Regions from separate parts of the Nonomuraea sp. ZG12 genome, predicted to be linked through region 1. Evidence: riboswitches for the same ligand, from Rfam matches in the RefSeq annotation. Region 1 holds a riboswitch; each other region holds the start of a gene.
The links. Region 1 has a riboswitch for S-adenosylmethionine ahead of ACTMTF_RS39080 (aminotransferase class V-fold PLP-dependent enzyme). Riboswitches for the same ligand answer to the same signal wherever they lie in the genome.

Region 1 (3,252 bases):
CGCCCGCCGCTCGACCTGGCCCGGGTCAACGCGCGCGGTTATCTCAGGTCCCTCGCACGGGCCTCGGAGGAGGCCGAGCTGATCGATTCGTCTGGTTTGGGAGGATTCGGCTGGCTCAGTCAGAGCCGGTGAATCAGGGCCGGCGGATCAGGCCACTCTGAGGTCGAGCGACTCCAGGCCCCGGATGACGTAGCCCGGCTTCCACACCGGCTCCCTGACGAGCTCCAGCTTCGGCGCGCGGTCCATCAGCGCGCCGAACGACTCGATCAGCTCGATCCTGGCCAGCGGCGCTCCCAGGCAGAAGTGGATGCCCGCGCCGAAGGAGATGTGCGGATTGTCCACCCGGCCCACGTCGAGCCGGTCCGGGTCGCCGAACACTTCCCCGTCGCGGTTGGCCGAGCCGAACAGCAGCGCGACCTCCACGCCGCGCGGGATGACGACCCCGCCGACCTCGATGTCCTCCAGCACCCAGCGCTCGAACATCTGCAGCGGCGTGTCCCACCGCATCAGCTCCTCGATCGCCGTCGGCAGCAGCCCGCGATCCTCCCGCAGGCGTGCGAGCTCGGCCGGGTTCCTGAACAGGGACCACCAGCCGTTGCCCGTCACGTTCACCGTGGCCTCGTGGCCCGCGTTGAGCAGCAGCACACAGGTGCCGACCAGCTCGTCCTCGGTGAGCTCGTCGATCTGGGCGAGCGCGCTGATCAGGTCGTCGCCGGGCCGGGCCGCCCGCTCGCGGGCCAGCTCCTTGAGGTAGCCGGCGAACTCCGACGCCGCCCGGACGGCCGTGTGCTGCGCCTCGGGGGCCGGGTTGAGCTCGTACATCCCGCAGATGTCAGCCGACCAGGGGCGCAGCAGGTGGCGGTCGGCGTCGGGGATGCCGAGCATCTCCGCGATCACCGTCACCGGGAGCGGCTCGGCCACCTCGGCGACGAGGTCGCCGCCGCCCCGCTCGACGAACGCGTCCACCAGGCCGCCCGCGATGGCCCGCACGCGGGGGCGCAGCGACTCCACCATGCGCGGGGTGAACGCCCTGGAGACCAGGCGGCGCAACCGGGTGTGCACCGGCGGCTCGACGTCGAGCATGCCCGCCCTGATCACCCGCCAGAACGGCTCCTGGAACTCCGGCTCGGGCTCCTGGCCGAACTCCTCGTGCGTGGCCACATGCAGGTAGGACCGGCCCAGGCGGCGGTCCCTGAGCAGGGCGTTCACGTCGGCGTGGCGGGCGATCAGCCACTGGCCCGTCGGCTCGAAGAAGCTGACCGGGGCCTGCTGCCTCAGCTCGGCGTAGACCCCGTACGGGTCGGCCACGAAATCGGGATTCCAGGGATCAAAGTGCACAAGTGCATCCTAAAGGCGGGGGTTGCCTTTCATGGGCGGGTGTCGGTTATAGTGCCTGACGTAGGTCATGAGTGCCAGCGTCAAGCCCCGGCTCGCTGGCCGGCAACCCTCGCGTCCGCGGCGGGGTGCCCCGGGTGAAGACCTGGTCCGTCACGAGGTGTGGCGGGCAAGCGCGGGCTCCGTGGTCTCCAGGGGTCCGACGACCTCAGGAGTTTCGCCGTGCCCACGTTGACGATTTTCAGCAACGCTCCCCAGCAGGACCAGGCCGCCGCCCCCGTCCGGCAGGGCAGGACCATCCCCGCCGTGCTCGGCGCCGACCTCGAGGTGCCCGTCAAGGGCGGCAAGCTGGTCGGCTACGCCAACCTCGACTACGCCGCCAGCGCCCCCTGTCTGGAGCCGGTCAGCGCGGCCGTCACGGCAGCGCTCCCGGCCTACTCCAGCGTGCACCGCGGCGCGGGATACGCCTCCCAGCTCACCACCGCCCGCTACGAGCAGGCCCGCCACACCGTACGGGCCTTCGCCGGCGCCCGCCCCGACGACGCCGTCATCTTCACCCGCAACACCACCGACGCCACCAACCTGCTGGCCCGCTGCCTGCCGGACGACACCACCGTGATCGTCTTCGACACCGAGCACCACGCCTCACTGCTGCCCTGGAAGCGGACCGTACGACTCGCGCCGCCTGCCTTCCCCGGCGAGGCGGTCCGCGCCGCCGACGAGGCGCTGGCCGGGGTCGACGGGCCCAAGCTGCTCGTCGTCACCGCCGCCTCCAACGTCACCGGCGAGCTGTGGCCGATCGCGGCCCTGGCCCACATCGCGCACCGGCACGGCGCCCGCATCCTGGTCGACGCCGCCCAGCTCGTGCCGCACCGCCCGATCAACCTGACGGCGCTCGACCTGGACTACGTGGCCTTCTCCGGGCACAAGCTGTACGCCCCCTTCGGCGCGGGGGTGCTGCTGGGCCGCCGTGACTGGCTGGCGGACGGCGAGCCGTACCTGAAGGGCGGCGGCGCGGTGCGCTCGGTCGGGGAGGCCGGGCAGTCCGGACAGGCCGGGCAGGTCGGGCAGGCCGACGACGGCGCCGACTGGCACGACGACCCCGAGCCCCGGCACGAGGCCGGCACGCCGAACGTGCTGGGTGCCATCGCGCTCGCCGCCGCCTGCGACGCTCTCACCGCCACCGGCTGGACGGCGCTGGTCAAGGAGGAGGAGCGCCTGGTCGCGCGGCTGCGGGCGGGTCTGGCCTCGATCGCGGGCGTGCGGGAGCTGTCACTGTGGGGACCCGCCCACCCGCGGGTGGGCATCGTCTCCTTCACCGTCGACGGTCACTCCGCCCGCGAGGTCGCCGAGGTGCTGTCCGGCGAGTACGGGATCGGGGTGCGGGACGGCAAGTTCTGCGCGCACCCGTTCGTGCGGCACCTGCTCGGCACCGCCGACGGCGGCTGCGAGGACGACACCGCCTCGGCCGTGCGGGCCTCGATCGGCATCGGCTCCACGCAGGAGCACGTCGACCGGCTCGTCGAGGCGCTGCGGGACCTCGTGGCGCGGTGACGGATCAGCGGTTGGGCGGCTTCGGCGGCCTGCGCTGCTCGTCACCGATCAGCGCGTTGACGTCCCGCATGTCCTCCTCGCTGAGCGCGTCGGACCGGTGCCCGGACGGCTGCCTGGGCACGGGGTGCTGCCGCGTCTCGTCCTGAGGCCCCGGCCCCGCGTCCTCCCGGTATCCGGTCTGGGTGTCGTCCCTGTATCCGGTCTGGGTGTCGTCCCTGTACACCGGCTGCGTGTCCTCCCTCGGAGGCCGCTCCGGCCGGTAGCCGGGCTGCTCGTCCCGGTAGACCGGCTGGGTGTCCTCGCGGTGGGCGGGTGCCGGCCGGCCGGCCGACGCCTTCTCGGCCGCGCGCCGCTGCGCGCGCT
Region 2 (3,252 bases), on a different contig from region 1:
TTCGCCTTCGCCCCGCTGCCGACCGGCCCGCTGGGCCGCAAGTCCTCCTTCAACGGCCTGGCCGACGTGATCTACGCCGGCACCGAGCACAAGGACGCCGCCTGGAAGTGGGTGAAGTTCCTCGGCTCCACCGACTGCCAGAACATCGTCGCCGACAACGCCGTCGTCTTCCCCGCCATCCTCAGCGCCACCGAGCGCGTGCTGGCCGCGCACGAGAAGGCCGGCCGGGAGGTGCAGCTGTTCGTGGACGAGGCCAAGGCGAAGGACGGCACGTTCCTGCTGCCGGTCAGCGACCACGGCGACGAGATCAACCAGATCGTGGGCACCGCGCTCGACGAGGTCTGGCTCGGCCAGAAGGACGCCAAGACCGCCCTGACGGCGGCGAACCAGCAAGTGAACGGCCTGTTCGCGGGAGGCTGAGATCATGAGTCCCCCCTAGCGAGAGGCAGAGCATGCGACTTCCCCGGCATCTGATCGCGGCGCTGGCCGCCTTCTGCACCATCGCACTGACCGGGACGGCCCAGGCGGAGACCCGGACACAGGCACGACCCGCGCCCACCGCCGCCTCCGAGAAGGTCAAACTGCCCGCCCCCGTCCCCTGTCCCGGCTGCTGGCGGCCCGCGCTGAGGACGAGTTGGCAGTGGCAGCTCGCGTCCGTGCCCAAGGAACCGTTCCGCGACGTCACGATGTACGACATCGACGGCTTCGACGCCACGAAGGCGACCGTACGACGTCTGCACGCCACCAAGGCGGGCCGCAAGGTCGTCTGCTACATCAGCGCCGGGTCGTACGAGGAATGGCGGCCGGACGAGGCCGACTTCCCCGCCTCGGTGCTCGGCGACCCGCTCGACGAGTGGGAGGGCGAGCGCTGGCTCGACATCCGCAAGTACACCGGCGCCCTGGGCGACGTCATGCGAGCCCGCCTGGACATGTGCAAGGCCAAGGGCTTCGACGCGGTCGAGTTCGACAACGTCGACGGCTACACCAACGAGACCGGCTTCGACCTCGACGCCGCCGACCAGCTGCGTTACAACGCATGGCTGGCCAACCAGGCCCACACCCGCGGCCTGTCCGCCGGCCTGAAGAACGACCTCGCCCAGATCCCCGCGCTGCTGCCCTACTTCGACTGGGCGCTCAACGAGCAGTGCTGGCAGTACAAGGAGTGCACGACGAAGCAGAACGGCGACTACGGCTACGACCAGTTCGTCAAGGCGGGCAAGGCGGTGTTCACCGTCGAGTACGAGCTGCCCACCTCGAAGTTCTGCGCCAAGTCCAACGCCCAGAACTTCAACTCCCTGAAGAAGAAACTGAACCTGGACGCGTACCGAGTCGCCTGCAGATAGCCCTTTCGCCCGGTCGTGCGCACCCATGCACGACCGGGCCTTCTTGACGTGATCCCCGGACGGCCGAGAAGATGGCGGCTTCATCCAGAGGATCCGAGGGACCTGGCCCGGCGACGATCCGGCAACCTGCCTGCGCGAAGGTGCCAATGCCAGGAACGATGAGGAGAGCCATGCGGCCGCGGCTTGACGTTCCCGTGCTCCACGGATCGCTCGTACGACTGGCACCGCTCACCGCGGGTCACACGGCGGATCTCGTACGGGCGGCAGAGGAGGATCGTTCCTCCTACGCCTACACCCTGGTGCCACGGGCCACCGAGATGGACGCCTACCTGGCGGCGCAGTTCGCCCGCGAACGCGAGGGACTGATCCCCTTCGCCCAGGTTCGAGTGGCGGACGGGATGGCGGTGGGCTGCACCGCCTTCTGGAACCCGCGCACCTGGCCGGCCCGGCCGGAGCTCCGCGCCATCGAGATCGGCTGGACCTGGCTCGCCGCCTCGGCCCAGGGCACCGGGATCAACGTCGAGGCGAAGCTCCTGCTGTTCACCTACGCGTTCGAGACGTTGGGCGTGACCCGCGTGGACCTCAAGACCGACGCCCGCAACGAACGCTCCCGCCGCGCGATCGAACGCCTCGGCGCGCGTTTCGAGGGCGTGCTGCGCAACTGGTCACCATCGTGGGCCCCCGGCGAGGAGGGGCGGCTACGCGACTCCGCCATGTTCTCGGTCATCGACACCGAATGGCCCGCCGTCAAGTCGTCCCTGCACGCCCGCCTCGAAGTCACCGATCCATGACGAAGCTGTGCACCTCTTTCCGCCTCGCGTACGCGCGCACGATCGCCGCCCCTCCCCCAGCACACCCACGAGAGAAACACCCAGCGGCCCGATCTCCTGCTCCTCCGAGCCCGGCAGCTCAGCGACTTCCGGTACGTCTGCCGATCTTGACGGTAGTCCAGCGACATGATCCAAAGGAGACACCGGCCCGTCCCGTCAGAGGGCGGATCGATGTCAACAGCACAGATCGCCCCAAGAAGGGAAGTCGTTATGGACGTCGGGAAGAGCAGGCGCCTGGCCACGCTCGCATCAGTGGGTGCGCTGACGGCAGCACTGTTACCGGTAGGAGGCATGGCTACCGCCTCGTCTGCCACGCCTCAGGTTCATGCCTGTGTCAGCAAGATCACCCGCGTTGCTCGGATAGTCGACCCGGGAGCCGGGTGTCTCTTCACCGAGGTTGCCGTCCAGTGGGGTGCCGAAGGACCGGCCGGCCCGGTGGGAGCCGCTGGACCGCAGGGCGAGCAAGGGCCCAGGGGTGACACCGGCCCCGCCGGGCCCCGAGGCGAGGCTGGGGAGACCGGCCCGCAAGGCCTCAAGGGCGACGCGGGGGAGACCGGCCCCCAGGGCGAACAGGGGCTCCAGGGAGCACAGGGACCCAGGGGCGAGAAGGGTGATCCCGGAGGAGTGAGAGGGGCCGAAGTAAAGGAGGCTCCCATCATCGGCGGCTCCGGCGCAGCCATGTGCGACCCCGGCCAGTCCGCGACCGGCGGCGGCTACAAGATCAACAACGGTACGGGCCACGCCTACCAGAGCCTCCCCGTATTCGGCGTGTCCAAGGACCCACGAGGCTGGGAGGTCAGGACAACCAACTCAGCCAACGGAACCGTCTATGTCATCTGCGCCCCTTGGGGCTGACCACCAGGCATGATCCCTGACTCTCGACATCCCCAGCCGGCCTTGGCCGCTCATCCAAGCGCCACATGATCGAGAAGGGGACAGCCTCATCGGCCTTGTCGAGGGCCACGGTGACATAGGACCGCCTGCACGGTTTCAGAGGATCAACCACACGGCCGCTTTCAGCGCACGGAGAGCTATCGTGATGCGCGAGCAGTTCGATCATCTGACACCCCCGCCGAATG
Region 3 (3,252 bases), on a different contig from region 1:
CAGCACCAGCGCGCAGCGCGGCGACAGGACCGGGCCCTCCTTGGCGACCAGGTTCATGCCGTCGCGGATCGGGTTGACCAGCAGCACGTCGGCCATCCGGTAGGCGGCCAGGGAGCGGGGATAGTCGTCCTCGACGTTGAGGATCAGCGGATCCCAGTCCTCCGTGGCGTACTCGTCCTCGATCTCCTGCGCGCAGCGCTGCACCGACGCGGTGTACTCGCGGTATTCGGGCAGGTCGTGCCTGCTGGGATAGGCGAACGCCAGGTGCACCACGCGACCGTGCCACTCGGGATGGGCGGCCAGGAACTCGCGGTAGGCGAGCAGGCCGCGCACGATGTTCTTCGACAGCTCGGTGCGGTCGATGCGCACGATGAGCCGGCGCTCGCCCACCTGCTCCCGCAGCGCCGCCATGTGGGACTCGACGTCCGGCTCGCCCGCTCGCGTCCACAGCGCCTTGCCGTCGACGCCCAGCGGGTGCACGCCGACGCGGGTGACCCGTCCCTCATGCGTGATCGTACGGTCCACCCGGTTCACCCGCGCGCCCAGCACGGCCTCGCAGCAGTCCATGAACGCCCCCGCCCACCGGTGGGTGAGGAAGCCCGCGTGATCGGCCCCCAGGATGCCCTCCAGGACCTCGCCGGCCACCTCGTCGGGCAGCAGCGAGAAGTACTCCGGCGGCGCCCACGGGGTGTGGCTGAAGTGCGCGATGCGCAGATCCGGCCGCTCGGCCCGGAGCATCGCCGGGGTCAGCGTCAGGTGATAGTCCTGCACCATCACGCGCGCGCCGTGCCCGGCCTCCTCGGCCAGCGCCAGTGCGAACGCCCCGTTGTAGTCGCGGTAGGACTCCCAGTCGCGCTGGAACCTGGTGCCGAAGTGGGGTGCGTTGGGGATGTCGTAGAGCAGGTGGTTGACGAACCACAGGGTGGAGTTGGCCACGGAGTTGTAGGCGCGGTGGAAGACGGCCGGCGCGATCTCGAGCATCCGCAGCGCCCCGGTCTCGTAGCCGGCGTGGTCGAGCCTGCCGCCGGGGGCCTGGCGGACGGCGCCGCGATCGCCGTCGGACAGGGCGGCGCACACCCAGAGCACGCCCTCGTCCTTGGCCACGCCGGACAGGCCCGACACGAGCCCGCCACCACCGCGTTTCATGGTCAGGTCACCGTCCTCGGATACGGTGAACGAGACCGGGCCTCTGTTCGAGGCGAGCAGGATGCTGTTCATTAAAGCTCCCTCCGACCTTAGGATCCCAGCTATGGCGCTTGATGAGCTAACCGAGGAACTGGCCCGCTCCGCCGCCGTCGGAGATCATCGCGCACTCGGCGAACTCCTGCGGAGGATCGAGCCGGACGTGCTGCGGCACTGCGCCCGCATCCTGCCCTACCACCAGGACGCGGAGGAGGCGGCGCAGGACACCTTGCTCGCCGTCGCGCGCAACATCGGGCGGTTCGAGGGGCGGGCCAGGTTCAGCACCTGGCTGCACATCGTGACCGCCAACTGCGCGCGCACCACCTACCGGTCGCTGAAGCGCAGGTCGGCCGAGCAGACCTCCGACGAGCTGCCCATGCAGAAGCCCGACGTCCGCCGGGTCAGCGTGATCGCCGGATCGCGGCTCGACCTGCTCGACGCCATGGAGGCGCTGGAGGCCGACAAGCCCGATCTGGCCCAGGCGCTGGTGCTGCGCGACATCGTCCAGCTCGACTACAGCGAGGTGGCCGAGCAGCTCAAGATCCCGCTCGGCACCGCCAAGTCGCGTATCCACCAGGCCCGCAAATATGTCCAGGCGGCGCTGGGCGAAGACTACCGATGAGACCTCGTATCTCGCATACTGAGATGACCGGGCAGGTCACGCGATTGATTGGGTAGAGTCCGGTCAGCAGCAACAACTGAATATTGCTCATCCAGAGGGGTGGAGGGACCGGCCCTGCGAAGCCCCGGCAACCCTCCCGGCTTGTGACTCGCGACCTGGCGAGGCCGACCGGGACTAGGTGCCAATTCCGGTCCGTGGTCAGGGTGGCCACGGGCGAAGATGAGGGAAGGCCTCGCTTCATGTCGCTCGACTTCGGTCCCGCCGTCGCTCTCTCCTGCCGCGAGTGCGGCACCCGCTATCCGCTCGGCCCGAGCTTCGCCTGTGCGGAGTGTTTCGGGCCGCTCGAAGCGGCCTACGATTTCGGCAACGTCACCCGGGCCTCCATCGAGGCCGGACCGGCCAACATCTGGCGGTACCGCGCGCTCCTGCCGGTGCCGGCCGACGTCGCCACCAAGCCCAACATGAACCCCGGCTGGACCAAGCTGGTCAAGGCGGGCAACCTCGGCAAGGCGCTGGGCATCAGGTCCCTCCACGTGAAGGACGACTCCGGCAACCCCACCCACTCCTTCAAGGACCGGGTGGTGGCCATCGCCGTCGAGGCGGCGCGCAACTTCGGCTTCCACACCCTGTCCTGCTCCTCCACCGGCAACCTGGCCGGCGCCGTGACGGCCGCGGCCGCCAGGGCCGGGCTGGACGCCTGCGTGTTCATCCCCGCGGGGCTGGAGCAGGCCAAGATCGCCATGGCCCGCGTGTTCGGCGGCAGGCTCGTCGGCATCGAGGGCACCTACGACGAGGTCAACCGGTTCTGCTCCGAGCTCATCGGTGACCCGATGGGCGACAAGTGGGGCTTCGTCAACGTCAACCTGAGGCCCTATTACGCCGAGGGCTCCAAGACGCTCGCCTACGAGATCGCCGAGCAGCTCGGCTGGAAGCTGCCCGAGCAGATCATCATCCCGGTGGCCTCCGGCTCCCAGCTCACGAAGATCGACAAGGGCTTCAAGGAGCTGATCGAGCTCGGGCTCGTCGAGGACGGCCCGTACAAGATCTACGGCGCGCAGGCGCTCGGCTGCTCGCCGGTGTCCACGGCCTACAAGGCGGGCCACGACGTGGTCCAGCCGGTCAAGCCCGACACCATCGCCAAGTCGCTGGCCATCGGCAACCCCGCCGACGGCCCTTACGTGCTCGACATCGCCCGCCGCACCGGCGGCGCGGTGGAGGACGTGACGGACCCCGAGATCGTCGCCGCGATCAAGCTGCTGGCCTCGACCGAGGGCATCTTCGCCGAGACGGCGGGCGGCGTCACGGTGGGCGTGCTGAAGAAGCTCGTCGACACCGGGCGGCTCGACCCGGAGCTGGAGACCGTGGTGCTCAACACCGGCGACGGGCTCAAGACGCTCGACGTCATCGCCGACGACGCCCAGCCCACGGCCGTGATCCGGCCCTCTCTC

Region 2: linked by a shared signal. The riboswitch ahead of ACTMTF_RS21275 (GNAT family N-acetyltransferase) and the one ahead of ACTMTF_RS39080 (aminotransferase class V-fold PLP-dependent enzyme) in region 1 are both predicted to bind S-adenosylmethionine.
Region 3: linked by a shared signal. The riboswitch ahead of thrC (threonine synthase) and the one ahead of ACTMTF_RS39080 (aminotransferase class V-fold PLP-dependent enzyme) in region 1 are both predicted to bind S-adenosylmethionine.

Annotation. Positions count from the first base shown of each region.
Region 1 is NZ_JBQHCW010000023.1:103,312-106,563, forward strand. Features, by position in the region: gene ACTMTF_RS39070 (SAM-dependent methyltransferase) at 1-132, shown strand, start outside; gene ACTMTF_RS39075 (cytochrome P450) at 148-1,338, opposite strand; SAM riboswitch class IV at 1,402-1,517, shown strand; gene ACTMTF_RS39080 (aminotransferase class V-fold PLP-dependent enzyme) at 1,558-2,889, shown strand; gene ACTMTF_RS39085 (DoxX family protein) at 2,894-3,252, opposite strand, start outside.
Region 2 is NZ_JBQHCW010000007.1:130,112-133,363, forward strand. Features, by position in the region: gene ACTMTF_RS21265 (ABC transporter substrate-binding protein) at 1-420, shown strand, start outside; gene ACTMTF_RS21270 (endo alpha-1,4 polygalactosaminidase) at 453-1,343, shown strand; SAM riboswitch class I at 1,421-1,508, shown strand; gene ACTMTF_RS21275 (GNAT family N-acetyltransferase) at 1,514-2,134, shown strand; gene ACTMTF_RS21280 (hypothetical protein) at 2,609-3,028, shown strand.
Region 3 is NZ_JBQHCW010000014.1:28,715-31,966, forward strand. Features, by position in the region: gene ACTMTF_RS30855 (alpha,alpha-trehalose-phosphate synthase (UDP-forming)) at 1-1,218, opposite strand, end outside; gene ACTMTF_RS30860 (RNA polymerase sigma factor) at 1,250-1,804, shown strand; SAM riboswitch class I at 1,889-2,030, shown strand; gene thrC (threonine synthase) at 2,044-3,252, shown strand, end outside.